DNA from 2 places in the Stenotrophomonas sp. S41 genome. Region 1 is predicted to be linked to the other one. Evidence: predicted binding sites of a transcription regulator. Region 1 holds the regulator's gene; the other holds the start of a gene.
The links. Region 1 encodes FliA, which starts transcription of late flagellar genes. Its sites were predicted from a motif close to TAAAGTTTNNCNNNCNNNGGCCGATAA; they were not measured.
Positions count from the first base shown of each region.

Region 1 (14,996 bases):
TCGGCCGTCGCCCATGGCCTGGGCTTCACCCTGAAGCTGCTGCTGGCCGCCGCCGGGGCGATGCTGGTGCTGGCCGCCATCGATGCCCCGTACCAGCGCTGGAACTGGACGCGCAAGCTGAAGATGACCCGCGAGGAACTGCGCCGGGAAATGAAGGAAAGCGAGGGCAGCCCGGAAGTGAAGGGCCGCATCCGCCACATGCAGCAGCAGCTGGCCAACCGCCGGATGATGGAAGCGGTGCCCACCGCCGACGTGGTGGTGGTCAACCCGACCCACTACGCGGTCGCCCTGAAGTACGAGGGCAGCAGCATGGGAGCCCCCACGGTGGTCGCCCTGGGCGTGGACGAAACCGCCCTGCGCATCCGTGAAGTGGCCGACGGCAACAAGGTTGCGATCGTCTCTGCCCCGCCTTTGGCACGCGCCTTGTATCGGGAGGGGCAACTCGGAAAGGAAATTCCCGTGAGACTGTACTCCGCCGTCGCCCAGGTGCTGTCCTACGTCTACCAGCTGCGCAGCTGGCGGACTGGCCCGATGCCGTCCGTCCCGCATGTGGACGTGGATGAATTCGGCAAGGGAGGCCGCCCGTGAACGCCCAGGCTTCCGGCTTCAACACCCGCCGCGCCCTGGAGATGATCCGCCAGGGCCTTGGCGCGCCGCTGATCGTGCTGGCCCTGCTGGCCATGGTCGTGGTGCCGCTGGCCGCGCCGGTGCTCGACGCACTGTTCACCTTCAACATCGCCATCTCGCTGATGGTGCTGCTGGCGGTGGTCTACGTGAAGCGCCCGCTGGACTTCACGATCTTCCCGATCGTGCTGCTGGTCACCACCATGCTGCGGCTGGCGCTGAACGTGGCCTCGACCCGCGTCATCCTGCTCAACGGCCAGAACGGCCACGACGCGGCCGGCAAGGTCATCGCCGCGTTCGGTGAATTCGTCATCGGCGGCAACTACGCCGTCGGCATCGTGGTCTTCGCGATCCTCACCATCATCAACTTCGTGGTCATCACCAAGGGCGCCGGGCGCGTCTCGGAAGTGACCGCGCGCTTCATCCTCGACGCCATGCCCGGCAAGCAGATGGCCATCGACGCCGATCTGAACGCCGGTTTGCTGACGCGTGAAGAAGCCAAGGCCCGTCGTGAAGAAGTCCGCGAGGAAGCCGACTTCTACGGTGCGATGGACGGTGCCAGCAAGTTCATCCGCGGCGACGCCATCGCCGGCATCCTGATCCTGTTCATCAACATGCTCGGCGGCCTTGCCGTGGGCGTGCTGCAGCATGGCATGCCGTTCGGCGATGCCGCCGCCACCTACACCCTGCTGTCCATCGGTGACGGCCTGGTGGCGCAGCTGCCGGCGCTGCTGATCTCCAGCGCCGTGGCGATGCTGGTCACCCGCGCCTCGCGCTCGCAGGACATGGCGCAGGCCATGACCGGCCAGGTGTTCGGCCAGTACCGCGCCCTGGCCATCACCGCCGGCATCATCGGCCTGGTCGGCCTGGTGCCGGGCATGCCCAACGTCGCTTTCCTGACGCTGGCCGCGATCCTCGGCTTCATCGCCTGGAAGCTGTACCGCAAGAGCCAGGCGCCGGCTGTCGATCCGGCCGCGGCCGCCGCTGAAGCCGGCCCGTTGAATGCCCTCGGCCGCCCGGCCGCCGCCCCCACCGCCGAACTGAGCTGGGACGAGCTGCGCCCGGTCGATCCGCTGGGCCTGGAAGTGGGCTACCGGCTGATCCCGCTGGTGGATGCCAACCAGGGCGGCGAGCTGATGGCGCGCATCAAGGGCGTGCGCCGCAAGCTGACCCAGGACGTGGGCTTCCTGATCCCGTCCGTGCACATCCGCGACAACCTGGAACTGCCGGCCAACGGCTACCGCGTGCTGGTGCATGGCGTGCCGGTGGCCACCGCCGACATCCACCCAGACCGCGAACTGGCGCTGGACCCCGGCAGCGCGCTGGGCCCGCTGGAAGGCATCGCCGGCAAGGACCCCGCGTTCGGCCTGGATGCCACCTGGATCCAGCCGCACCAGCGTGCCCAGGCCGAGACCATGGGCTACACCGTGGTCGACCCGGCCACCGTGGTCGCCACCCATCTGTCGCACCTGATCCGCGAGCACGCGCCGGAACTGCTGGGCCACGAAGAAGTGCAGCACCTGCTGGCCAACCTGGGCAAGAGCGCGCCCAAGCTCGTCGAAGATCTGACGCCGAAGGCCCTGCCGCTGTCGGCGGTGGTGCGCGTGCTGCAGAACCTGCTGGTCGAGCGCATTCCGATCCGCCAGCTGCGCAAGATCGCCGAAGCGCTGGTCGAGCACGCCCCCATGAGCCAGGACCCGGCCACGCTGACCGCTGCCGTGCGCACCGCGCTGGGCCGCTTCATCGTGCAGGAGATCGCCGGAATGTCGGCGGAGCTGCCGGTGTTCACCCTCAACCCGCAATTGGAACGTGTCTTGCAGGAGTCCACGCAGGGCAACGGCGCCGCGCTGGAACCCGGACTCGCAGAGCGACTGCACCAGAGCCTGGCCGAATGTGTCAGCAAGCAGGAAGCGCGAAACGAGCCGGCGGTCGTGCTGGTACCGGGCCCGGTGCGTGCCGCGCTGGCCCGCCTGGTCCGCCACAGCGTTCCGTCGCTGTCGGTCCTGGCCTACAGCGAGGTGCCGGAAGACAAGCGCCTGAAACTGGTCGGAACGATCAGCTGACGCCCGCCTTCCACGCGCCAGAAAACAGACACCACTTTCAAACCGCAATACACGACAGATTCCAAGGGGAACCCGAACCGTGCAGACCACCGACCACCCGCGTTCCTCGACCGCCACTCCGCCGACTTCGTCCCGTGACCACAGCATGAAAATCAAACGATTCGTCGCCGCCGACATGCGCTCGGCCATGAACCTGGTGCGCAAGGAACATGGCCCCGACGCCGTGATCCTGTCCAACCGCCGGATCGAGGAAGGCGTGGAGATCGTCGCCGCCGCCCATTACGACGAGAGCGCCGTGCAGCGTGCACTGGAAGCCTCGCGCCGCGAGATCGCCCCGCCGCCGCCGCCGAAGCCGCGCACCGCCGCCGACGCCGTGATCGCCGCGGTGACCCGCCGCCGCACCGCGACCCCGGCCGCCGAGCCGGTGGCCGCCACCACCTCGGCCGTCGCCGCCCTCGCCCGCGCCGCCGTCGGCGCCACCGGCCGCACCCTGGACAGCGCCGACGAGATCGTGCCGACCCGCGGCAGCACCGGCTTCGCCGCCACCCTGGCCCGCGCCAGCGTCAACGAATCGGCACTGCCGGAGCAGATCTTCGCCCCGTACGCCGACGCCATCGTGGCACCGCCGGCCAGCGCCATCGTGGCACCGCCGGCCAGCGCCGCCGTGGTCGCCGCCGCGCCGATCAACCGCGCCCGCTTCCTGATCGACCCGCCGCTGGAAGACGACGCCGCAGTCCTGCCGCCGCCGCTGCCGCTGCCGGCCCCGGCCGTCGCCGCCCTTCCGGTCGAAGCCGCAGTCGAAGCCGCAGTCGCATCGGCCACCGCCGTGGTCGCCGCCATCGAAGCGCCGGCCGCCGAAATGCCCGCCAACGATATGGCGCCGCTGGCCGACGCCCTGCCGACCCCGGCACCGGCACCGCAGCTGGCCCCGGCCCCGGCACTGACCATGGTCGCTGCCGATGACGGCGAGATCCGCCAGCTGCGCCACGAAGTGGCCGGCATGCGCCAGGTCATCGAGCGCGAGATGAACCGATTCACCGATGAGCGCCTGCGCGGCAGCGCGGTGCGTGCCACCGCCCTGGACCTGATGGACGAGTACGGCTTCGATGCCGGCCTGTCGCGCGACGTGGCCATGCAGATCCCGCTGGAGACCGAGGCCCACCGCGGCCGTGGCCTGATGCTGGGGCTGATCTCGCGCAAGCTGCCGATCGCCCCGGTCGACCCGCTGGAAGAAGGCGGCGTGATCGCCCTGGTCGGCCCGACCGGTGCCGGCAAGACCACCACCATCGCCAAGCTCGCCTCGCGCTTCGCCGAGAAGCATGCCCCGCGTGACGTCGCCCTGGTGACCACCGACACGATGCGCGTCGGCGCCCGCGAGCAGCTGTACGGCTACGGCCGCCAGCTCGGCATCGCCGTCCACGAGGCCAACAGCGGCACCGACCTGGACCAGCTGCTGGAGCGCCTGCAGGACTACAAGCTGGTGCTGATCGACACCGCCGGCCTCGGCCCGCGCGATCGTGCCCTGGCCGCCCAGCTGCAGTGGCTGCGCGCCGCACGCCAGGTGCGCACCCTGCTGGTGCTGCCGGCCAACACCAGCTTCGGCGACATGGACGAGGTCGTCCGCCGCTTCGGCGCGGCGAACCTGCAGGGCCTGGTGCTGAGCAAGCTGGACGAGACCGGCCGCTTCGGCAACGCCCTGTCGGTGGCGGTCGACCACGCCCTGCCGATCACCTGGGTGACCGATGGCCAGGACGTCCCGGAGGACCTGCACCGGGCCAGTGCAGCCAATCTTGTACTTCGCCTTGAAGATTTGCGCCGAGCGGCCGATATGCCCTGCAACCCGGAGTTGAACCATGCCGTCGCGTGAGTACGCCAAGCTGACCAATACCTTCCCGCTGTCGGCCACCCGCAGCGAGCCGCTTGGCCCTGTCCGCACCATCGCGGTGACCGGCGGCAAGGGCGGCGTGGGCAAGACCAACGTGTCGGCCAACCTGGCCGTGGCGCTGGCGGGCATGGGCAAACGCACCCTGCTGCTGGACGCCGACCTGGGCCTGGCCAACATCGACGTCATCCTCGGCCTGAACCCGAAGTTCACCCTGGCCGACCTGGTGGCCGGCCGCTGCAGCCTGGAGGACGTGATCATCGAGGGCCCCAACGGGGTGCTGGTGGTCCCGGCCGCCTCGGGCCGCCGGCACATGGCCGAACTGGCCCCGGCCGAGCATGTCGGCCTGGTCAACGTGTTTTCCGAACTGGAACGCGAGCTGGACATCATGGTGGTGGACACCGCCGCCGGCATCACCGATGGCGTGCTGACCTTCTGCCAGGCCGCGCAGGACACCGTGGTGGTGGTCTGCGATGAGCCGGCCTCGATCACCGACGCCTACGCGCTGATCAAGGTGCTCTCGCGCGAACGTGGCGTGGACCGCATCCAGGTGGTGGCCAACATGGTGCGCGACCCCAACGAGGGCCGCGTGCTGTACGAAAAGCTGACCCGCGTCTGCGAGAAGTTCCTCGCCGATGTCTCGCTGAACTACCTGGGCTGCGTGCCGCAGGATGACTGGCTGCGCCTGTCGGTGCAGCGCCAGCAGCCGGTGGTCAAGGCCTACCCGTCCAGCCCGGCCGCGCTGGCGATCACCGAGATCGCCCGCCGCACCGCCCGCTGGCAGGCGCCGACCGAACCGCGTGGCGGCGTCGAGTTCTTCCTCGAACGCATCCTCAAGCAGCGTGGGGTGACCGTATGAAAGGTGCAGCCCAGTACAAGGAAGTCCAGCGCGCCAGCGCGACCGATGTCATCGCCCAGCATTCCGACCTGGTGCGGCGCATCGCCCACCACCTGGCGGCACGCCTGCCGGCCAGCGTCGAGGTGGACGACCTGATCCAGGCCGGCATGATGGGCCTGATCGAAGCCTCGCGCAGCTATGACGCCGACCAGGGCGCGTCGTTCGAGACCTACGCCTCGATCCGCATCCGCGGCTCGATGATCGACGAGATCCGCCGTGGTGACTGGGTACCGCGCTCGGTGCACCGCCGTGCCCGCGACGCGGCCGCCACCATCCGCCGACTGGAGCAGAGCAGCGGCCGCGCCGCCAGCGCCACCGAGGTGGCCGCGGCGATGGACATGCCCCTGCCCGAGTACCTGCGCCTGATGGAAGACGCCTCGCGTGGCCAGGTGCTGAGCCTGGAATCGCGCATCGAGGACCAGGGCGAGCTGGACACGGTTGCCCAGGGCGGCCCGACCCCGCAGCAGGTGCTGGAGCGCGGCGAGTTCGGCCGCGAGCTGGGCAAGGCCATCGGCCACCTGCCCGAGCGCGAACAGCTGGTGCTCTCGCTCTACTACGAGCAGGAGCTGAACCTGAAGGAGATCGGCGCGGTGCTCGGCGTGAGCGAATCGCGGGTCTGCCAGATCCACGGCCAGGCCGTGCTGCGCCTGCGCGGCCGGCTGAAGGTTTTCGAGGCGGCCGACGCCGGCCTCGAAGAATGAACATGCGCGAGGCGGCTGCCCCCGGCCGCCCGCAGTGAACAACAAAGGAACTCTGCTTTGAACAAGAACATGCGCATCCTGATCGTCGACGACTTCTCGACCATGCGTCGCATCGTCAAGAACCTGCTGGGCGATCTGGGCTTCACCAACACCGCCGAAGCCGAGGACGGGCATGCCGCGCTGTCGTTGCTGCAGAGCCAGCCGTTCGATTTCGTGGTCACCGACTGGAACATGCCGGTGATGACCGGCATCGAGCTGCTCAAGGCGATCCGCGCCGATGCCAAGCTGAAGACGTTGCCGGTGCTGATGGTGACCGCCGAAGCCAAGCGCGAGCAGATCATCGAAGCGGCCCAGAGCGGCGTCAACGGCTACATCATCAAGCCGTTCACCGCGCAGACCCTGGAAGAGAAGCTCGGCAAGATCTTCGAACGCCTGGCAGCGAGCGCCTGATGGACGCCCAGGTCGACAGAAGCGCCCTCGCCCTGCGCCTGCAGGAGGCCCTGGATGCATTGGAGTCGGGTGACGAGACCGCCTGGCGCCAGCGCATCGACAGCCTCGTGGCCGCGCGTACCCAGCCGATGATGAGCGGCCTTTCGCGGCTGGCCCGCGAGCTGGGCCAGGCCCTGGGCGAACTGCCGACCGTGCCCGACGAGGCCGGCGAGCTGGACGATGCCTGCGCACGCCTGGACCACGTGGTGGCGATGACCGAACAGGCCACCCACCGCACCCTGGACCTGGCCGAGGAATGCCGCGCCCTGACCGAACAGCTGCGTGCCGATGGCCTGCAGCCGGGCCAGGATGAGCAGCTTGAGCGCATCCGCCACAACCTGACCGAGATCGCCCTGACCCAGAGCTACCAGGACCTGACCGGGCAGATCATCCGTCGCGTGGTCGGCATCGTCCGCCGCGTGCACGAAGGCTTCGGCGCACTCGGCCTGCCGCCGGAACAGCATCGCACCGACCCGGAACTTGCCGGGCCGGCACTGAAGGGACTGGACCGCCACGCGGTCTCGCAGAACGACGCCGACGACCTGCTGTCGGACCTGGGGCTGTAAGCATGAGCGCGGTTGCCGACGACATCACTGCCGATTTCATCATCGAGGCCCAGGAAATCCTGGATCGCCTGGGCGAACAGCTGGTGTCGCTGGAACAGGCACCGCAGGACAACGACCAGCTCAACGCGGTCTTCCGTGGCTACCACACGCTGAAGGGCGGCGCCGGCTTCCTCGGCATCACCGCCATGGTCGAGCTGTGCCATGCGGCGGAAGAAGCGCTGGGCGCCGCGCGTGCCGGCCAGGCCGTGCTGCAGGCCCATCACTTCGATGCCGCCCAGCAGTCGCTGGACTACCTGCAGTCGATGCTCGACGCGGTGTCGTCCGGCACTGAGCCCGGCTATGCGCCGCCGGAGCTGATCGCCCAGTTCGACGTGCACGGTGGCGCGAGCCCCGCCGTGGGCGCCGCCACGGCGGCCGCACCGGCCGCTGCCGGCGGCGACCTGATCACCGACGACGAGTTCGAGGCGCTGCTCGACCAGCTGCACGGCGGCAATGCCCCGACCGCGGTCGCACCGCCGAAGAAGGCCGACGACGGCCTGATCAGCGAAGACGAATTCGAAGCCCTGCTCGACCAGCTGCATGGCGGTGCCGTGCCCGGCGCCAAGCCGGTGGCTGCGGTACCGGTCGCGGCCCCGCCGGCACCGGCACCTGCGCCGCGTGCGGCGGCCAAGCCGGCGGCGAACAAGCCGGTGGCCGAAGCCGAACACACCGTGCGCGTGGATACCAAGCGCCTGGACGCCATCGTCAACCTGATCGGCGAACTGGTGCTGTCACGGAACCGGCTCAAGACCCTGCGCACCCGCCTGCGCGACGAAGAGCTGGACCGCGCCGTGTCGACGCTGGACATCGCCACCGCGCGCCTGCAGTCGGCGGTCATGCGCACCCGCATGCAGCCGGTCGGCAAGGTGTTCTCGCGCTTCCCGAAGGTGGCCCGCGACGTCGCCCGTTCGCTGCAGAAGGAAGTGGACCTGGAGCTGATCGGCGCCGAGACCGAACTGGACCGCAACCTGGTCGAAGCGCTGGCCGACCCGCTGGTGCACCTGGTGCGCAACGCCATCGACCACGGCGTGGAAATGCCTGACCTGCGTGAAGCGCAGGGCAAGCCGCGGATGGGCCATGTGCGCCTGTCGGCGCAGCAGGAAGGCGACTACGTCAGCATCGAAGTGCAGGATGACGGTGCCGGCATCGATCCGGAAAAGCTGCGCGCCAAGGCACGCGAGAAGGGCCTGATCGATCCGGAAGCCGCCGCCCGCCTGAGCAGCGAGGAATGCCTGCACCTGGTGTTCCTTCCCGGCTTCTCGACCAAGCAGCAGGTCACCGATATTTCCGGCCGCGGCGTCGGCATGGACGTGGTGCAGTCGCGCATCCGCGAACTGAGCGGGCAGATCCAGATCCAGTCCGAACTGGGCCGTGGCAGCCGCTTCCTGATCCGCGTGCCGCTCACCCTGGCCATCCTGCCGACCCTGCTGGTGCAGGCCGGCGAGGATGTCTACGCCCTGCCGCTGGCCCGCGTGATGGAAGTGCTGCACGCGCCGCGCACCTCGCTGGGCTGGTTCGATGGCCGTGCGGTGCTGGACCGCCGCTCGCACACCCTGCCGCTGGTCGACCTGCGCCAGTGGCTGGATGTGACGCCGGCCGCCTCCACCCTGCTGACCATCGTGGTGCTGCAGGCTGGTGAAGCCCGCTTCGGTCTGGTCGTGGACCAGGTGCGCGGCCGCGAGGAAGTGGTGATCAAGCCACTGCCCAAGGCCCTGCGCGGCCTGCGCGGTTACGCCGGTGCAACCTTGATCGGCGATGGTCGAATGGCCCTGATCCTGGACGTGGACGGCCTGCGCTGAAGCCACGCCGGGCCAGGCCCCGCGCGACCCGGTATGGGCCCCCGCGGGGGGGGGGGCGGCGCGCCCCCCCCCCCCCCGGCCGGGGGGGGGGGCCCCCCCCCCCCCCCCGCGACCCGAAAACTGTGACTACCGTCTGTACACGATCTACCGGTGTCTCAAGTCCCATTCACACAAGCCGATACCGGACCCATGGATAGACTCAGCCTCATTGGACTCTTTCTCGCCCTGGCCTCGCTGGTCGGCGGCAGCATCCTGAAGGGCGCCGGCCTGGCTTCGCTGTGGTCGCCTGCCGCTTTCGTGATCGTGATCGTCGGCACCGTGGCGTCGATCCTGCTGCACACCGCGCCTGCGGTGTTCAAGCACGCCTTCAAGATCGTGCGCTGGGTCGTGCGCCCGCCGCACAGCGACCGCCACGAACTGATCAAGCAGATCGTCGAGTGGAGCAACATCGCCCGCCGCCAGGGCCTGCTGGGCCTGGAATCGCAGGTGGAAGCACAGCGCGACCCGTTCCTGCGCAAGGGCCTGCAGCTGCTGGTCGATGGCGTGGAGCCCGAATCGATCCGGCACATGCTGGAAATCGAACTGAGCGGCCAGGAACACCAGGACCAGGCCGCGGCCAAGGTCTTCGAGGCCATGGGCATCTATGCACCGACCCTGGGCATCATCGGCGCCGTGCTGGGCCTGATCGCGGTGATGAAGAACCTGGCCGACCCCAGCAAGCTGGGCCACGGCATCGCCGCCGCGTTCACCGCCACCATCTATGGCATCGCCTCGGCGAACCTGCTGTTCCTGCCCATCGCCGCCAAGCTGAAGGGCGTGATCGCGCACAACACCCGCGACCGCGAAATGGTCATCGAAGGCCTGATCTCGATCGCCCAGGGCGAGAACCCGCGCAACATCGAAACCAACCTCACCGGCTTCCTGCACTGACATGGCCCGCCGCAAGCACCACGAAGAGCACGCCAACCACGAGGCATGGGCCATCCCCTATGCCGACCTGATGACGTTGCTGCTCGCCTTCTTCGTGGTCATGTACGCCATTTCCTCGGTCAACGAGGGCAAGTACCGGATCATGGCCGATGCCCTGACCGATGCCTTCGGCGGTGCGCCGCGCACCATCAACCCGGTGCAGGTGGGCAACAAGCAGGTGCAGGGCGGCGGCTGGGACAGCCCCTCTGTGATCAAGTCGGGCACGAAGATCGGTCCGTCGGCGCCCACGCCCACCCACGATCCCACCCTGCTGCCGGCGATGGCCTCGCAGATGCGCATGCCGGTCTCGGTGCACAACCAGGAACAGATCGCGCGCGCCGAGCGCCAGCTCAACAGCATCGCCGACCGCCTGACCGCCGCGCTGTCGCCGCTGATCGACCGCGGCATGATCAGCGTGCGCCGCACCGAGCTGTGGATCGAAGTCGAGATCAACAGCGACATCCTGTTCCCGACCGGCTCGGCCGCGCTGGACGTGCACGCACGACAGACCCTGGCCAGCCTGGCCGAGGTGCTGCGTGATGTGCCCAACAGCGTGCGCGTGGAAGGCCACACCGACGACGTGCCGATCGCCACCGCGACCTTCCCGTCCAACTGGGAATTGTCGGCCGGTCGCGCCGCCAGCGTGGTGCACCTGTTCGCCGACCAGGGCGTGCAGCCCTCGCGGCTGGCCATGGTCGGCTACGGCCAGTTCCGCCCGCGCGACGCAAATGACAGCGCACAGGGCCGCAACCGCAACCGGCGGGTGATGGTCATCATCCTGGCCGACACCAGCCATGCCGTCGATCCGCTGGGCGATCGCCTGAACGCTGCTGCAGGTGGCGGCAATGCCGCCGCCGGCGCGACCACCGAAGCTGCTGCCGCACCGCGCGGCGCCCCTGTTTCCCCCATCGCACCGGTGCAGTTGCCGGTGCCGGCTGGCAGCCGCGTCGGCGCCGCCGTTCCCCCGGCAATGAAGGAGTAACCCGATGCGCATCTGGGCAGTCGCCAACCAGAAGGGTGGAGTCGGCAAGACCACCACCACCCTCGCCCTCGGTCGCGGCCTGGCCGCACAGGGCCACCGCGTGCTGTTGATCGACCTGGACCCGCACGCCTCGCTCACCCGCGCCTTCGGCGTGCCGGTCGAGCCGGCGCCGGCCGGCGTGCTGGAACTGTTCGGCGCGCCGCCGGCCGAGCTGTCCACGCTGAGCCACCCCAGCAGCATCGGCGGCCTGGACTACGTCTGCGCGCAGGCCTCGCTGGCCACCCTGGAACGGCGCAGCGCCAACCAGCCCGGGCTTGGCCTCGCGCTGCAGAACGCGCTGGCCCGCCACCATGGCCAGCACGACTACATCCTGCTGGACTGCGCGCCGACCCTCGGCCTGCTGATGATCAACGCGCTGGCCGCAGCCGACCGCCTGATCATTCCGACCCAGGCCGAGCCGCTGGCCCTGCACGGCCTGGACGGCATGGTGCGCACTGGCGAGATGGTCGAGCGCTCGCGCCGCCGTCCGCTGCCGATCTCGATCCTGCCGACCCTGTTCGACCGCCGCACCCGCGCCGGCAACGAATCACTGCGCACCATGCAGGACCGCCACGGCACCCGCGTGTGGGAAGACGCGATCCCGATCGACACCCGCATCAGCAATGCCGCCGGCCTGACCCTGCCCAGCGTGGGCGAGGACTACCCGGGCCGCGGCCTGGCGGCCTATCGCCGTGCGCTGAACTGGATCCTCGGCGAAGACGCGCGTGCCCTGGAGCAGGCAGCATGAACACCCCCGGCGTGCTGGACGACTATCTGGACGAGCTGCTGGGCGAGGCCATCGCCGTCGCCGCGCCGCCGGCGCCGGTCGCCGCCGCGCCTGCGCCCGAGCGCGAACCGACCTGGGACGACCTGCCAGCCGAAGTCATCTACGAAACCGGCGACACGGCCGTTGCAACCGCCGTGGACGACGCCCTGCTGGAAGCCGCCTTCGAAGCCGCCGTGGTCGCGGCGCCCGAACGCGAACCCACCTGGGACGACCTGCCGGCCGAGGTCATCTACGAGACCGGCGACACCCCCGGTAGCGCCGGGCCACGCCCGGCGAGCGCAGCGGCACCCGAAACCGCCGCCGTCGTTGCGGCACCCGAACGCGAACCGACCTGGGATGACCTGCCCGCCGAAGTGGTCTACGAGACCGGCGACACCACCGGTAGCGCCGGGGCACTTCCGGCGAGCGCAGCGGCGCCCGAACCCGCCACCGGGCCGGACGCCCCCAAGCCGACCTGGGACGACCTGCCGGACGAAGTGATCTACGAAACCGACAGCGCCGACAGCCATCGCCTGGCGCACACCGACAGCCCTGCCCTGCAGGCCGCCTTCGAGGCCGCCGCCATAGGCGAGGCTGTGCCGCCGCCGGCGCCGGTCGTGCCCGCAGCCCCCATCCCGGCAGCGCCGCGCCCTGCCCCTGCCCCTGCCCCTGCGCCGGTCGCACGCGCCGCCGTCGCACCGCCGCCGCGCGTCGCCCTCGATGCGCCGCCCGGCATCCGCCCCGGCAGCTGGCAGGAACTGCAGGCGCAGGCCCACCAGCCGCCGCATGGCGCCAACCCGCACAACCGCCGCGCCGCCGAACGCACCTCGCGCTGGCTGCGCCTGCGCTGTGGCACCCAGGCCTATGCACTGGAACTGCTGAAGGTGCAGGAAGTGGTGCTGCCCGTACCGCTGCTGCCGCTGCGCGGCACGGCCCCGGCCATGCTCGGCATCATGAACCTGCGTGGCCAGGTGGTGCCGGTGATGGACCTGGGCATCCACCTGGGCGCGGCCACCGCCGAAGACGATGCGCAGACCCGCATCGTGGTGCTGGAAGAGAACGGTGAAACCCTCGGCCTGCGCGTGTCGGCGGTCGAGGACGTGGCCAGCCTCACCGACTCGCAGATCGAGCCGCCCGATACCGCCCGCATCTGCCAGATCTCCAACGAGCTGTTCCGCGGCGTGGCCCGCATCAGCCAGCGACCGATGATCCTGCTCGATGCGACCCGGTTGTTGGCCTGAGTCCCATCCACGCATGGCGTGGACCTACTGGACGCGCCCGCGTGGATATGCGGCCAATCGATTCAACCCTAAAGAACCCCTGCCGGGTGCCGTTATGGATCTCGGAACCGTTTGTCCGGAGCAACGATGAGCACTGTCGAACTGGGTGACGATCTCGGCATCGAGAACAGCACCGAGCTCAAGAACCGCCTTTCGCCCCTTGTGGTGGAAGCAGGCGAACTGACCCTGGACGCAAGCCAGGTCGGTCGCATCCACACGGCCAGCGTGCAGGTGCTGTGTGCGTTCGTGCAGGCGCGCCGCGAGGCGGGCCTGGGCACCGGCTTCCACGGTTGCACTGCAACCTTCCGTGACGCCGCCCGCCTGTTGGGCGTCACCCAGGCCCTGGGCCTGGACGTACCCCATGACAACCTGAAATCTGTGGAGAACGCTGCATGAGCGCACGTATCTTGGTGGTGGACGATTCGGCGTCGATGCGCCAGATGGTTTCCTTCGCCCTCACCTCGGCCGGTTTTGCCGTCGAAGAAGCCGAAGACGGCGCGGTCGCGCTCGGTCGCGCCAAGGGCCAGCGTTTCAACGCGGTGGTCACCGACGTCAACATGCCGAACATGGACGGCATCAGCCTGATCCGCGAGCTGCGCCAGCTGCCGGACTACAAGTTCACCCCGATGCTGATGCTGACCACCGAGTCGGCTGCGGACAAGAAGTCCGAAGGCAAGGCCGCCGGTGCCACCGGCTGGCTGGTCAAGCCGTTCAACCCCGAACAGCTGGTCGCCACCGTGCAGAAGGTGCTGGGCTGATCGCCCGGCACCCCTGAACCGCCCCTACCCCACGTTTCCGGATTGCCTCTGCCATGAGCATGGACCTGCAACGCTTCCACGCCACCTTCTTCGAGGAGAGCCGCGAAGGCCTCGACGCGATGGAGGCCGGCCTGCTGGCCCTGGAATCGGGGCAACAGGACGCGGAGATCATCAATTCGGTGTTCCGCGCCGCCCACTCCATCAAGGGTGGCGCCGGCACCTTCGGCTTCGATGCGATCGCCGGCCTGACCCACGTGCTGGAAACGCTGCTGGATGAGCTGCGTGCCGGCAAGCGTGCACTGGAACCGGCCGCGGTGGACGCGATGCTGTCCTCGGTGGACGTACTGCGCGCCCTGCTGCGCGAAGCCGAGCACGGCCAGGCCGCTGACCCGGCCGCCGTCGCCGAGGTGAAGGCGCGCCTGGAAGCGGTGCTGTCCGGCCAGGTGGCCGCCAGCGCTCCGGCCGCTGCCGAAGCCAAGGTCGACGATACGCCCGAAGCCTGGCAGATCGGCTTCACCCCGGCGCCGTCGCTGTTCATGAGCGGCAACGATCCGCTGCGCATCATCCGCGAACTGGAACACCTGGGTTCGCTGCAGGTCGCCGCGCGCATGGAGCGCCTGCCCGGCTTCGCCCAGCTCGACCCGCTCGAGGCCCACCTGGCGTGGGACCTGGGCCTGGTCGGCAAGGTGCCGCGCAGCAAGATCGAAGACACCTTTGCCTGGGTGCTGGACGACTGCGAACTGGACATCCGTCCGGCCGCGCCGCCGAGCCTGGCCACCCAGGCCCCCGCTGCACCCGTTGTTGCCCCTTCCACCCCCGTTGCACCGGTGGCTGCAGCCGCCCCCGCCGCGCCGGCCGCCAGTGGTGGCGGCGCACAGGAAGCCGAAACCTCGATCCGCGTCAGCGTGGACAAGGTCGACGCACTGATCAACCTGGTCGGTGAACTGGTCATCACCCAGGCCATGCTCAAGCAGGTCTCGCACGCACTGGACCCGGTGCATGCCGAAAGCCTGTTCGCCGGCCTGGACCAGCTTGAACGCAACACCCGCGACCTGCAGGAAGCGGTGATCGGCGTGCGCATGCTGCCGGTCGATGCGGTGTTCCGCCGCTTCCCGCGCCTGGTCCGCGACCTCTCGACCCG
Region 1 is NZ_JACVTV010000017.1:8,355-23,350, reverse strand. It holds gene flhB (flagellar biosynthesis protein FlhB) at 1-588, shown strand, start outside; gene flhA (flagellar biosynthesis protein FlhA) at 630-2,687, shown strand; gene flhF (flagellar biosynthesis protein FlhF) at 2,833-4,554, shown strand; gene IAE56_RS05960 (MinD/ParA family protein) at 4,541-5,428, shown strand; gene IAE56_RS05955 (RNA polymerase sigma factor FliA) at 5,425-6,168, shown strand; gene cheY (chemotaxis response regulator CheY) at 6,226-6,618, shown strand; gene IAE56_RS05945 (protein phosphatase CheZ) at 6,618-7,223, shown strand; gene IAE56_RS05940 (chemotaxis protein CheA) at 7,226-9,061, shown strand; gene IAE56_RS05935 (flagellar motor protein) at 9,251-9,991, shown strand; partial or broken gene motD (flagellar motor protein MotD) at 9,993-10,871, shown strand; gene IAE56_RS05925 (ParA family protein) at 11,017-11,799, shown strand; gene IAE56_RS05920 (chemotaxis protein CheW) at 11,796-13,058, shown strand; gene IAE56_RS05915 (STAS domain-containing protein) at 13,185-13,493, shown strand; gene IAE56_RS05910 (response regulator) at 13,490-13,855, shown strand; gene IAE56_RS05905 (chemotaxis protein CheA) at 13,909-14,996, shown strand, end outside.

Region 2 (13,928 bases), on a different contig from region 1:
CGACCCACCCCCCGGTCGGGTACGATGCTCGCCCCCCGTTCGGGACGCTGTACGCAATGAGCAAGAACAACGAAAAGGCCGCCCTGCAGGGCGATGTGACCCAGGACCAGGCCGAGGATGCGGTGCGCACCCTGCTGCGCTGGGCCGGCGAGGACCCGTCCCGTGAAGGCCTGCTGGATACCCCGCGCCGTGTCGCCGAAGCCTATGGCGACTGGTTCAGCGGCTACCGCGACGACCCGCGCGCCTACATGGAGCGGACCTTCGAGGAAGTGGCCGGCTACGACGAACTGATCGTCCTGCGCGACATCGAGTACGAAAGCCACTGCGAACACCACATGGCGCCGATCATCGGCCGCGTGCACGTCGGCTACCTGCCGGCCGGCAAGGTGGTGGGCATCAGCAAGCTGGCCCGCGTGGTCGAAGCCTACGCCCGCCGCTTCCAGGTGCAGGAAAAGATGACCGCGCAGATCGCCCAGTGCATCCAGGATGTGCTGCAGCCGATCGGCGTCGGCGTGGTCGTCGAAGGCGCCCACGAATGCATGACCACCCGCGGCATCCACAAGCGCGGCGTCAGCATGGTCACCTCCAAGATGCTGGGCAGCTTCCGCGACGACGCGCGTACCCGCGCCGAGTTCCTGCGCTTCATCGAAGTGGGCGGCAGGCGCTGAACCGCTTGCCCGCACCGCGCCGGCCCCGCGTGGCCGGCACGTCCACGGCTGCCCCCGCGGCGGCCGTGCATGGCTGCCCGCAGCCTTCTGCGTCCATGAATCCCTTCGCTGCATGAAGCACCGCGAACGTATTGCCCGTTACCGCCATCTGCGCGAACAGCCCCAGTGGAAGCTGCTTGCCGCCGACCACGCCCCGGAAATCATCGGCCTGCTGCAGGGCCTGCTGATGGACGGCGAGCGCACGCTGCCGTCCTCGGTACTGAACGAGCGCCTGCAACGCGCGCTGGACCAGCTGGCCGGCGACGAACTGTCGCGCGAGCTGCCGCGTACCGCCCAGGCCTACATCGCCCACTGGCTGGCCCAGGGCTGGCTGGAACGCCGCCTGCCCGAAGGCGCCGACCAGGAGCAGTACGAGCTGTCGACCCAGGCGCTGCAGGCGATCCGTTTCGCTGACAGCCTGGAGCAGGCCCGCGTGGCCGCTACCGAAAGCCGCCTGGCGCTGGTCATCGAGCAGCTCTCCGCGCTGGCCGCACAGACCGAAGCCGATCCTGATGCGCGCCTGTCCGCGCTGCACGACGAGCGCGACCGCATCGATGCCGAGATCGCCCGCGTCGGCGCCGGCCGCGTGGTCGCCCTCGATGGCAAGCGCGCGCTGGAGCGCACCCGCCAGATCATCGGCCTGGCCGACGAACTGACCGAGGACTTCCGCCGCGTGCGCGATGACTTCGAGCAGCTCAACCGCGATTTCCGCGAACGCATCATCGACGACGAAGGCGAGCGCGGCGACGTGCTGTCGCAGTTGTTCGAAGGCGTCGACGTCATCGGCGAAAGCGATGCCGGCCGCAGCTTCCAGGCGTTCTGGCGCCTGCTCAACGATGCCGAACAGAGCGCCCAGCTCGACGCCGCGCTGGAGGCCGTGCTCGCGCGCGGCTTCGCCCGTCGCCTGGACCGCAACGAACGCAACTTTCTGCGCGGCTTCACCAGCACCATGCTGGAACGCGGCGGCCAGGTGCACGACGTGCTGCAGAACTTCGCGCGCAGCCTGCGCGGCTTCGTGCAGAGCCGTGGCTACCTGGAACAGCGCCGCCTCAACCAGCTGCTGAAACAGGCGCAGTCCGAAGCCTTGGCCCTGCGCGATGATTTCCCCGCCCAGCGCAGCATCGGCCGCGACCTGCAGCTGACCACCAGCCGCCTGCGTTCGTGGTCGCAGTGGAAGCTGCACGACCCGCGCAGCGCGCAGGTCGATGGCAACGTCGAATACAACGATGCAGCCGCCATCAGCCTGGAAAGCGTGGGCGACCTGGTGGCCTCGTCGGAAATCGACTTCCGTACCCTGCGCCGCGACCTGCACGAACTGCTGGACGCACAGCCGCGCCTGAGCATCGCCGAAGCCTTGGCCCAGCGCGAAGCGCCGCAGGGCCTGGGCAGCGTCATCGGCTATCTGTCGCTGGGCACGCGCTTCGGCAACGTGGTCGCCGGCGAGCAGGAGCTTGCGCAATGGCGCGGCGGCGACGGCCAGGTGCGCCGCGCACGTATTCCGCTGGTTTGGTTCACCCAGGAGAGACGCCATGAGCTGGCATGAAGATCCCATCGAAGCAGCGGCGCCCGACCTGGTCGAAGACGCCTACGAGGCCGAACCGGCACCGGTTGCCGCACAGCCGCGTCGTGGCAACGACGTCTATTACATGGGCGATACCGGCCGCCTGCCGCTGGATGCGCGCCGCGCGCTGTGCCAGCTGCTGATCGGCCCCAGCATCGACCAGCTGCGCCACGCCAAGCTGTGGCCGGCGCTGATCCGCAGCGAAGCCGCGATCCGCTCGGCACTGGCCGACCTGTTCCTGGAACTGGTGCTGGACCGTGACAGCGGCGTGGCGTTCACCCGCCAGGCCGATACCGAAGACGTCGACGCGCCGGTGCTGCTGCGCACCTCGCCGCTGACCTTCATCGATTCGGTGCTGCTGCTGTACCTGCGCCAGCAGCTGGCCGAGGCCGATGCGCGCGGCAACCGCGCCGTCGTCGCCGATGCCGAGATGGCCGAAGCGCTGGCGATCTACGAGAAGAACCTGTCCACCGACCGCGCCGGCTTCAACCGCCGCGTCGCCTCGGCCGTGCAGAAGATGAAGGACAACCACATCCTGACCCGCCTCGGCGGCCAGGAAGACCGCCACGAAGTCTCGCCGGCGCTGAAGCTGATGTTTTCCGCCGAAGACGTGTCCCAGCTTTCGGCGGTGTACCGCCAGCTGCGCGAAACCCCGGCTGCAGAAGCCTGAGAGACCCGAGCACCGCATGGCCATTTCCAAGCACACTCCCGCCCTGTTCAATGAAGGCCTGCCGGACCCGCGCCTGCAGCAGTTCCGCATGCGCCGCCTGCAGGTGCACAACTGGGGCACCTTCAACGGCCTGACCGAAGTGCCGATCGCCGAGCGCGGCTTCCTGTTCGTCGGCCGTTCCGGCTCGGGCAAGTCGACCCTGCTCGATGCGATGTCCGCGCTGCTGACGCCGCCAGCCATCGTCGACTTCAACGCCGCCGCGCGTGAAGCCGAGCGCAGTGGCCGCGACCGCAACCTGGTCTCCTACGTGCGTGGCGCGTGGGCCGACCAGCAGGACAGCGGCACCGGCGAAATCGCCACCCAGTACCTGCGCAAGGGCGCGACCTGGACCGCACTGGTGCTGGAATACCGCGCCGGCGATGGCCGCGTGGTGTGCCTGGTGCGACTGCTGTGGATCTCCGGCAACGGCACTTCGGCCGGCGACGTGCGCAAGCACTACATGATCGCCGAGCGCCCGTTCGATATCGCCAAGGACCTCGGTGGCTTCGACCTGGACCTGCGCAAGCTGAAGCAGAAGCTGGCCGACATCCACCACTTCGATACGTTCTCCGGCTACGCCGAGCGCTTCCGCCACCTGCTGGGCATCGACAACGAGATGGCGCTGCGCCTGCTGCACAAGACGCAGTCGGCGAAGAACCTGGGCGACCTCAACGTCTTCCTGCGCGACTTCATGCTGGACACGCCGCGCACCTTCGATGCCGCCGAGCGCCTGGTCAGTGATTTCGCCGAACTCGACGGTGCGCACCAGGCGGTGGTCACCGCGCGCCGCCAGGTGGAAACCCTGCTGCCGGCGCGCGCGCACTACACCGAACTGAAGCACATGCATCGCCAGCGCGGCGATGACGAGACCCTCAAGCTGGGCATCGACAGCTTCCGCGAAAGCCGCCGCCAGCTGCTGATCGAAGCGCGCCTGCGCGAGATGGACGTGCGCGACCGCGGCCTGCTGGGCGAAGAAGCCCAGCGCCGTGCGGCGCTGGACAACCACACCGAGCGCCTGGCCGAGCTGGAACTGCAGCGCCGCCAGCAGGGCGGTGAGCGCATCGAGGAACTGGAACGCGAGCAGGGCCGCGCCGAAGCCGAGCGCGACCGCCGCCTGGCCAAGCAGGCGCAGGCCCGCGAGGCCGCGCGCCACCTGCAGGCCGAACTGCCGGAAGACGCGCACGGGTTCTCCGAACTGGTCGAGCGCGCACAGAACGAACTGCAGGACCGCCAGCGTGCTTCGGCGGCGCTGGACGATGCGATCAGCGAACGGCTGGGCGGCAAGCGCGATGACGAACGTCGCTTCGGCGAAGTGCGTGGCGAACTGGAAGCGATGCAGCGCACGCCGTCCAGCATTCCCGCACCGATGCAGAAGCTGCGCGCACGCCTGGCCGAGGAAACCGGCATTTCCGAAGCCTCGCTGCCCTTCGTCGGCGAACTGATCCAGGTCCGCACCGAGGAGCAGAACTGGCAGGGCGCCATCGAGCGCGTGCTGGGCGGCTTCGCGCAGTCGCTGCTGGTGGACGACAAGCACTACAACGAAGTGGCCGACTGGGTGAACCGCACCCACCTCGGCATGCGTTTCACCTACTACCGCGTGCGCCGCAACGACGATGCGTTCGCCCGCGAACCGTCCGCGCGTTCGCTGCTGCACAAGCTGGAACTGCGTGACCACGCCTTCGAAGGCTGGCTGCGCCGCGAGCTGGGCAAGCGCTTCGACTACGAATGCGTCGATGCCAAGCAGCTGCGCAACGTCGACCGCGGCATCACCCGCGAAGGCCAGGTCAAGCATCCGGGCGACCGCTTCGAGAAGGATGACCGCAGCGCGGTGAACGACCGTCGCCGCTGGATCCTCGGCTTCAACAACCGCGACAAGCTCGTCGTGTTCGAGCGCGAAGCGCAGGAACTGGCCAAGCGCATCGCCAGCTGCGATACCGATATCGCCAGCCTGCGCGGCCAGCGTGACCGCGACAACGAACGCCGCCTGGCCTGCCACGAACTGATCGGCATCCAGTGGAACGAGATCGACGTGGTCGCGCCGCAGCAGCGCCTGGCCGATATCGAAGCCACCCTGCGCGACCTGCGCGAAGGCAACGCCGACCTGGCCCGCCTGGCCAAGCAGATCGACGCCGTGCGCGCCGATATCGAGCAGGCCCGCCGGACCTATGAAGACACCCGCGTCGAGCGCGGCCAGCTGGTGCGCGAACGCGACCGCCTGGACCGTGCCCGCCAGCAGAGCCGCGCCCTGGTGCTGCCGGCGCTGGCCGAAGACCAGGAAGCGGGCCTGGCCGAGCGCCTGCAGGAGCAGGGGCCGCTCAGCCTGGAAACGCTGGAAGCGCACATGCGCCAGGTCAGTAACGCGCTGAACGAACAGCTGTCGTCCTCGCAGCAGGACGTCAATCGTGTCGAGAACCTGCTGCTGGGCTGCTTCCGCCGCTTCATCCAGCAGTGGCCGGAAGAATCGGGCGACTTCACCGTATCGGTGGCCTCGGCCGAGGATTTCCTCGCCCGCCTGGAACGCCTGGAACGCGATGGCCTGCCGCAGCATGAAGAGCGCTTCTTCGACCTGCTGCAGAACCAGAGCAAGAACAACCTGCTGGCCCTGCAGCGCCACAGTGCCGAGGCCCGCAAGTCGATCGGCCAGCGCCTGGACGAGGTCAACGCCAGCCTGGAACAGGTGCCGTTCAACCGCGGCACCCTGCTGACCATCGAGCTGAGCGACCGCCGCCTGCCGGAAGTGGGTGAGTTCCACCTGCAGCTGCGCGAGGTGTTGTCGCAGCAGCAGACCGAACAGCGCGAGCTGGCCGAATCGCAGTTCACCGTGCTGCGCCAGCTGGTCAACCGCCTCGGTTCGCAGGAAGGCGAGGACAAGCGCTGGCGCGAGCTGGTGCTGGACGTGCGCATGCACGTCGAGTTCATCGGCGTGGAGCTGGATGCGGAAACGCGCCAGCAGGTCGAGATCTACCGCAGCGGCGCCGGCAAGTCCGGTGGCCAGCGGCAGAAGCTGGCCACCACCTGCCTGGCCGCGGCGCTGCGCTACCAGCTCGGTGGCGCCGACAGCCAGCTGCCCAGCTATGCCGCCGTCGTGCTCGACGAAGCCTTCGACAAGGCCGACAACGAGTTCACCGCGCTGGCGATGAACATCTTCGACAACTTCGGCTTCCAGATGGTGGTCGCCACCCCGCTGAAGTCGGTGATGACGCTGGAGCCGTTCATCGGCGGCGCCTGCTTCGTCGAGATCAGCGGCCGCCACGATTCGGGCGTCCTGCTCATCGAGTACGACGAAGAAGGCAAGCGCCTGAAGCTGCCCGAGCGCAGCCGCCAGCAGGCCAACGAACCGGAAGAAGCCGAGGCCTGACCGCCTCGGCCGGCACTGCCGCGACCAGCAATCCCCTGTAGAGCCGAGCCATGCTCGGCTGCTCTGCGCGACCAGCAACAGCGTGCCAACCAAGGTTGGCACCTACCAGAAGCCGCTCTGCTCTTGCTCCCAGCTTCCGCGCTCGCGCAGAGGCCGGGCAGCGGTTGGGTGAGGGCGCATGGCAGGACCGCGAGCGCCATGGATGGCGCTCACGAGCCCCCATGGATGGGTTCACGGCGTGTCCTGCCATGCGCCCTCATCCGATCGCCCACATAGGAGTGAGGCGCCAGCGACGCGGTGGATCACGCCCCGCGGAACGTATCCCACGCCATCCGCGCGATCAGCACCACCACCAGCCCCACGAACAGCTTGCGGATGAACGGCGTGCCGCCCTTCAGCGCCAGCCGCGTGCCCACCACCGAGCCGAAGATGTTGGCCGCCGCCATCGGCAGCGCGAACAGCCACAGGATGTTGCCGGTGGGGATGAAGAACGAGATCGCCGCCACGTTCGTCGCCAGGTTCACTACCTTCGACGCCGCCGAGGCGCGCAGGAAATCCAGGCCGAAGAAGCGTACGAACAGGAAGATCAGGAAGCTGCCGGTTCCCGGCCCGAAGAAGCCGTCGTAGAAGCCGATCGCCGCGCCGATGGCCAGGGCGATCGCCAGCTCGCGGCGACCGATCTCCTGCGGCCGGTGCAGTGCACCGAAATCCTTCTTCCACAGCGTGTAGCCCAGCATCGCCACCAGCAGCACCAGAACCAGCGGGCGCACCGCCTCCTTGGGCAGCAGGCTGACCGCGGTGGCACCAGCGAAGGAGAAGATGAAGGCAGTGCCGGCGGCGAACAGCACCGGTTTCCACGGGAAGCGCACGTTGCGCGCATAGCGCCAGGCGGCCGCGCCGGTGCCGAACATCGAACTGAACTTGTTGGTGCCGAACAGCATCGCCGGCGTCTGCTGCGGCAGCACCGTGAACAGGCCCGGCAGCTGCACCAGCCCGCCGCCGCCCACCGCCGCATCGACCAGGCCGGCGATGAAGGCAATCACCACCAACCACCACAACTCAGGGGGAACCAGTTCCAGCACGGCGATCGACACTTGGATGGGGGGCGACAGCATACGCCTATCGCCGATGGATGCTGGCCGCGTCCCGCGCGACAATACCGGCATGACCCGCACACCCGCCGATCCCTGTCCCTGCGGCCTGCCCGCCGACTACGCCGCCTGCTGCGGCCGTTACCACGCTGGCGAGGCCGCCCCGGATGCCGAGCGCCTGATGCGTTCGCGCTACAGCGCCTACGTACGGCAGCTGGCCGACTACCTGCGCCAGACCTGGCACCCGGATACGCGCCCGGCCGAACTTTCGCTGGACGAGGCACCAGGCCAGCGCACCCAGTGGCTGGGCCTGACCGTGAACGATCACACCGTCACCGGCCCCGACAGCGCCGAAGTGCGCTTCACCGCCCGCTACCGCATCGGCGGTGGCAGCGCGGTGCGGATGACCGAGCACAGCCGCTTCCTGCGCATCGACGGCCGCTGGTACTACCTCGACGCGGTCTGAGCCTCGGCGCCGCCGCGCACCGCCAGCACGCGCTGGCCGCCGTGCGCGCAGACCCGGTTGCGGCCTTCTTCCTTGGCCGCATACAGCGCCTGGTCGGCGGCCTTGACCACCCCGGCCGGGCGCGCATCGATGCGGCTGTCGGCCAGGCCGATACTCACCGTCACCTGCACCACCTGGCCGCTGCCGCCGCGGCCGCGCTGCTGCTGCCCGGCCGCGTCGTCACGGCTGCGCGTGCTGCGGTCACGCAGTTGCATGCGGCTGTCCTCGATGCTCTGCCGCAGCGCTTCCACCGCATCCACGCAGGCCGGTGCCGCGCGGTCCAGGAACACCACCGCGAACTCCTCGCCGCCATAGCGGAACGCGCGGCCGCCATCGCCCACCCGCGCCAGCCGCGAGGCCACCAGCTTCAGCACGTCATCGCCGGTGTCGTGGCCGTGGGTGTCGTTGAACTTCTTGAAGTGGTCCACGTCCACCATCGCGATGCTGTAGGTGCCCGCGGCACGCTGCAGGGTTTCGTTGAAGGCGCGCCGCCCCGGCAGTCCGGTCAGCTCATCGCGGAACGCCATGTGGAAGGATTCCTGCAGGGTGGCGCCCAGCATCAGCAGCAGTGCGGCCACGCTCAGCGCCGGCAGCAGCGCCGGCTGCAGGAAGATGCGCGGCAGCATCCACCACAGGCACAGCAGCGCCAGCAGCATCGCGGTGTGCAGGGGGCGCGGCCGCCGCCAGGCCTGCCAGCCCAGCGCAGCGGTCGCCGCCAGGAACAGCAGGGCCGGCAGCTGCGCCAGCGCGTTCCAGTCGCTCGGAATCCAGGCGAAGTGCCGGTTTGACAGCAGGTCATGCATGCCCTGCGGCTGCTGCGCGGCCAGCAGGATGAAGATCGCCAGCAGGGTGCCGCTGCCGATCCCGCGCAGCAGCAGGTCCTGGCGGCGCCGGCCACGCTCGGGCCACAGCGCATGCACGGCAAACAGCAGCGGCAGCCAGGTGGATACCGCATGGAAGCGCAGCGGCGTCAGCGGGCTGACGTAGCCCAGCCGCAGGTAGTGGGCCAGGTCCGGGTGCAGCACCGTGAACACGGCCGCCACCAGCAGCAGCAGGCACAGCGTGCGCACCTGGTTGTACATCAGCGCCAGCCCCGCGCCCAGGCAGGCCAGCAGCCAGGGCAGCACGCGCTGGCCGGCGCGGCCCACATCCTCGTTGCCCAGGGTGGCCCACAGCACCAGTGCGACCAGCAGGGCGGGCAGCACGAACAGGTAATGCGCAGGCTGGCGGAGCGGATGATCGGACAAGCGGTAATTCCAGCGCGGTCACTACACGGCCGCAGCACTGCCGTTAGCGGCGTTGGCGCAGGGTTCTTGAATGGGCACGATGTGAATGCGCTGACCCCACGCGATGACATCGCGCTCACCCGTGGCAGCCGAAGCTGGGCCCATGGACAGCGCAACCCTCGCCGTCGCTGCCCCGCAGCGTGAACTCGCCAGCCACTTCGCCCACGTGCGTGGACGCAGCCAGCAACTGGCCGCACCGCTCAGCGCCGAAGACGCGATGCTGCAGAGCATGGACGATGCCAGCCCGGCCAAATGGCACCTGGCCCACACCACCTGGTTCTTCGAGCGCTTCGTGCTGGCCAGCGTACGTGGCCACCAGCCGTGGGATCCGGCCTGGGATTTCCTGTTCAACAGTTACTACAAGAGCCTCGGCCCGGCCCATGCCCGCCCACGCCGTGGCCTGCTGTCGCGGCCCTCGCTGCAGCAGGTGCGCGACTATCGCCGGCACGTCGATGAGCAGGTGCTGGCGCGCCTGGCCGATGGCGATCTCGGTGAAGAGGCGCTGCAGCACCTGCAGCTGGGCCTGCAGCACGAACAGCAGCACCAGGAACTGCTGCTGACCGACATCAAGCACGCGCTGTGGTGCAACCCGCTGCAGCCGCCCTATCGCGAAGACCTCGCGGCGGTCACCAGCGCGGCCAGCGCACAGGGCTGGGTTGCACGGGAAGAAAGCATCGTCAGCGTCGGCGCAGCGCGCTGGCCGCAGCACGCGCCCTTCGCCTACGACAACGAATCGCCGCCGCACCGCGTACTTGTTCCCGCACACGCGATCGCCGAGCGCCCGCTCAGCAACGGCGAGTACCGCGCCTTCGTCGATGCCGGCGGCTACCGCGATCCGCGCTGGTGGCTCAGCGAAGGCTGGGCCCTGTGCGAGGCCGAGGGCTGGCAGCACCCGCTGTACTGGCACGACGACCTGCAGCGCGAGTACACCCTCGGCGGCTGGCGCGCGCTCGATCCACATGCGCCGGTCTGCCACCTCAGCTATTACGAAGCCGACGCCTGCGCGCGTTGGCATGAGGCACGGCTGCCGACCGAATTCGAATGGGAAGCGGTCGCCGCCACGCAGCCGCCCAGCGGCCACTTCGCCGACGACGACCAGCTGCATCCCCATGCAGGGCAGGGCACGGGCCTGCGCCAGCTGTTCGGCGATGTCTGGGAATGGACCTCCAGCGCCTATGGCGCCTACCCCGGCTTCCAGCCCTTCGGCGGCAACCTGGGCGAATACAACGGCAAATTCATGTGTGGCCAGTGGGTGTTGCGCGGCGGCAGCTGCGCCACCCCGCGCGGCCACGTCCGCAGCAGTTACCGCAACTTCTTCAATCCACCGGCGCGCTGGCAGTTCTCCGGCGTGCGCCTGGCGAGGGATCTTCCATGAGTACCGTGCAGGACGCGCTGCAGGCGCTGACCGACCTCACCCCCGGCCGCCAGCAGATCATGGCCGACGCCGTGGCCGGCCTTTCGTGCGCCGCGCGCCAGCTGCCGTCCAAGTATTTCTACGACGCGCGTGGCTCGCGCCTGTTCGAGCAGATCACTCACACCCGCGAGTACTACCCCACGCGCACCGAACTGGCACTGCTCGACAGGGTGCTGCCGGAAATCGCCAGCGCCGTCGGCGCGCATGCCCACGTGGTCGAACTGGGCAGTGGCAGCGGCCGCAAGACCGCGCTGCTGCTGGCCGCCCTGCACGATCCGGTGGCCTACACCCCCATCGAGATCTCGCGCGCCGCGCTGCTGTCCAGCATCGACCACCTCGCCCCGGCGCTGCCGAAGGTGGAGATGCTGCCGGTCTGCGCCGACTTCACCCGCCCGGTGCAGGTCCCCGAACCGGAACGCCAGGCGGCGCGGCGCCTGTTGTTCTTCCCCGGTTCCACCCTGGGCAACTTCGCCGGCGAAGAGGCCATCGCCCTGCTGCGCGCGATGCGCCAGACCATGGGCGGTGACGGCCTGGCGCTGGTCGGCATCGACCTGCACAAGGACCCGGCGCTGATCGAGGCCGCCTACAACGATGCCGACGGCATCACCGCCGCGTTCACCCTCAATCTGCTGGCCCGCCTCAACCGCGAGGTCGGCAGCGATTTCGATCTTGACGGCTTCCGCCACCAGGCCCGCTACAGCACCGCGCGCCTGCGCATCGAAACCGACCTGGTCAGCCAGCGCGAGCAGGACGTGCACCTGGACGGTCAGACCTTCCACTTCCAGGCCGGCGAACCGATCCGGGTCGAGTACAGCCACAAGTACACCGATGCCAGCTTCAACCACCTGCTGCAGCAGGCCGGGCTGGAAACCATCGCCCACTGGAATGCGTCCGATCCGGCGTACGGCCTGCGCCTGCTGCGCGCCTCCGCTGCGCATCGGTAGCGCCGGGCCATGCCTGGCGCCTGCCAGACCGTCTGCCCGCGCTAACATGGCCCCAGCACCGGCAACACGGAGGACGCCATGCCCTTGATGACCACGCTCGGCCTGGCCGCCGCGCTGGCCGCGCCGTTGACGGCGCCACCGACACCCGCCGCTGATCCGGCCTTCGCCCGCTGCATGACGCAGCTGCAGGCCACGGCCGGCAAGCAGGGCATTGCCGCGGATCGCTTCGCTGCCATCACCGCCGGCCTGCAGCCCGACCCCAGCGTGCTGCCGCTGCTGGATGCGCAGCCGGAATTCACCACGCCGATCTGGGATTACCTGGCCGCCCTGGTCGATCGCCCGCGGGTGGACGATGGCCGCGCCATGTTGCTGCAGCATCGCGATCTGTTGCAGCGGGTATCGGCGCAGTACGGCGTCGATCCGGCCACCATCGTCGCCGTATGGGGCGTGGAGAGCGATTATGGCCGCGTGTTCGGCAAGCGTCCGCTGCTGCAGTCGCTGGCCACGCTGTCCTGTGCCGGCCGTCGCCAGCCCTTCTTCCGTGGCGAACTGCTGGCGCTCATCAAGCTGATCGAGCAGGGCGACCTGCAGGCGCAGGGACTCACCGGTTCCTGGGCCGGCGCCTTCGGCCACACCCAGTTCATGCCCAGCACCTATGCGCGCATTGCCGTCGACGGTGATGGCGATGGCCGCCGCGATCTGGTGGCCAGCATTCCCGACGCACTCGCCTCCACCGCCAACTATCTCAAGCGCGCCGGTTGGCGCAGCGGCGAGCCGTGGGGCATGGAGGTACGCATTCCCGAGGGCTTCAAGACGGCGCAGGCCGGGCGCACCCAGCGTCGCGCGCTGGCCGACTGGCGCGCACTGGGCATCACCGGCCTGGATGGCAGCGCCCCCGCGCCGCAGGGCCTGCCGGCCGATGCCCGCGCGGCCCTGCTGCTGCCGGCCGGTGCCAAGGGCCCGGCGTTGCTGGTTTTCCGCAACTACGATGCGATCTACAGCTACAACGCCGCCGAAAGCTACGCGCTGGCCATCGCCACCCTCGCCGATCGCCTGCGCGGCGGCAACGGCCTGGCGACCGCCTGGCCCACCGATGATCCCGGCCTCGGCCGCGACGAGCGCCGCCAGCTGCAGACCCTGCTGCTGGCCCGTGGCCACGATATCGGCAGTGCCGATGGCATGATCGGCAATGCCAGCCGGCGCGCGATCCAGGTCGAGCAGCGCCGCCTGGGCTGGGCCGACGCCGATGGCCGCCCCGGCCAGCGCATCCTGCGCGCGCTGCAGGCCGAACCGCGCACGCCGGCCGCGCCCACCCGTTTCAGTCTTCCCGCCAACTACAGTGCCGTGCAGTCGCCGGCCTTACGGAGTCGATCCACCGTGCAACAGATACAGGGTGTCAGCAGCGGCCAGTTCCAGGGACTTGATGCCTGGCTGGTGGAAACCCCCGAAGCCACCGCCGCCATCAGTGTGTTCGGCGGCCAGCTCCTGTCCTTCGTGCCCAAGGGCCAGCCCGACGTGATGTGGCTTTCGCCCACGCGTGCCGAGCTGCCAACCCCCATCCGTGGCGGCAGCCCGGTGTGCTGGCCGTACTTTGGCCGCCAGGGCCAGGGCAATGACGTGCCGGCGCACGGCTTCGTCCGCACCCTGCCGTGGGAACTGCAGCAGGCGCGCCGCCTCGACGATGGCAGCATCGAGCTGACCCTGGCGCCGCCGGCGCTGCAGGATCTCGGCCTGCGCCTGACCATGACCGTGCGCGTGGGCCGCGAGCTGCGCCAGCAGCTGGTCACCGAGAACACCGGCAGCGCACCGGCCACCTTCACCCAGGCCCTGCACAACTACTTCCGCGTGGGCGATGCCACCCGCGTGGAAGTGGACGGCGTGGATGGGGTGACCTACCAGGACAAGTACGAGAACTACGCCCAGACCCGCCGCCAGCAGGGGCCGTGGTCGCTGCGCGACCCGCGCGACCCCGGCCGCAGCGACCGCATCTACAGCCCGGCCGGCGGCCGCTACGTGCTGCGCGACCCGGTGCTCAAGCGCCGCATCGAACTGCGTACCGAAGGCAGCCGCGCGCTGGTGGCCTGGAACCCCGGCGCTGAAGCGGCGGCGAAGATGGCCGACGTCGGCGATGGCTGGCGCGAGTACGTCTGCCTGGAGGCTGCAAACGCCGGTCCGGATGTCGTGACCGTGGCCCCGGGCGGCCGCCACGTGCTGGTGCAGGTGCTGTCCAGCCAGCCCCAGCCCTGAGCGGGGCCCCGTTACAGACAAGGAGCGATGCATGCAGGACGCACAGTGGTTCTACGCCAACAGCAGCCAGCGCGAGGGGCCGGTCGACCTGGCCGGTCTGCGGCAG
Region 2 is NZ_JACVTV010000103.1:2,328-16,255, reverse strand. It holds gene folE (GTP cyclohydrolase I FolE) at 57-668, shown strand; gene IAE56_RS17315 (DUF3375 domain-containing protein) at 781-2,250, shown strand; gene IAE56_RS17310 (DUF4194 domain-containing protein) at 2,237-2,938, shown strand; gene IAE56_RS17305 (SbcC/MukB-like Walker B domain-containing protein) at 2,955-6,335, shown strand; gene IAE56_RS17300 (sulfite exporter TauE/SafE family protein) at 6,638-7,417, opposite strand; gene IAE56_RS17295 (YchJ family protein) at 7,500-7,892, shown strand; gene IAE56_RS17290 (GGDEF domain-containing protein) at 7,874-9,178, opposite strand; gene egtB (ergothioneine biosynthesis protein EgtB) at 9,321-10,592, shown strand; gene egtD (L-histidine N(alpha)-methyltransferase) at 10,589-11,575, shown strand; gene IAE56_RS17275 (lytic murein transglycosylase) at 11,663-13,822, shown strand; gene IAE56_RS17270 (GYF domain-containing protein) at 13,854-13,928, shown strand, end outside.
Region 2: IAE56_RS17290 (GGDEF domain-containing protein) is a predicted target of FliA. The motif match lies at 9,222-9,248, and genes of this name have one in related genera.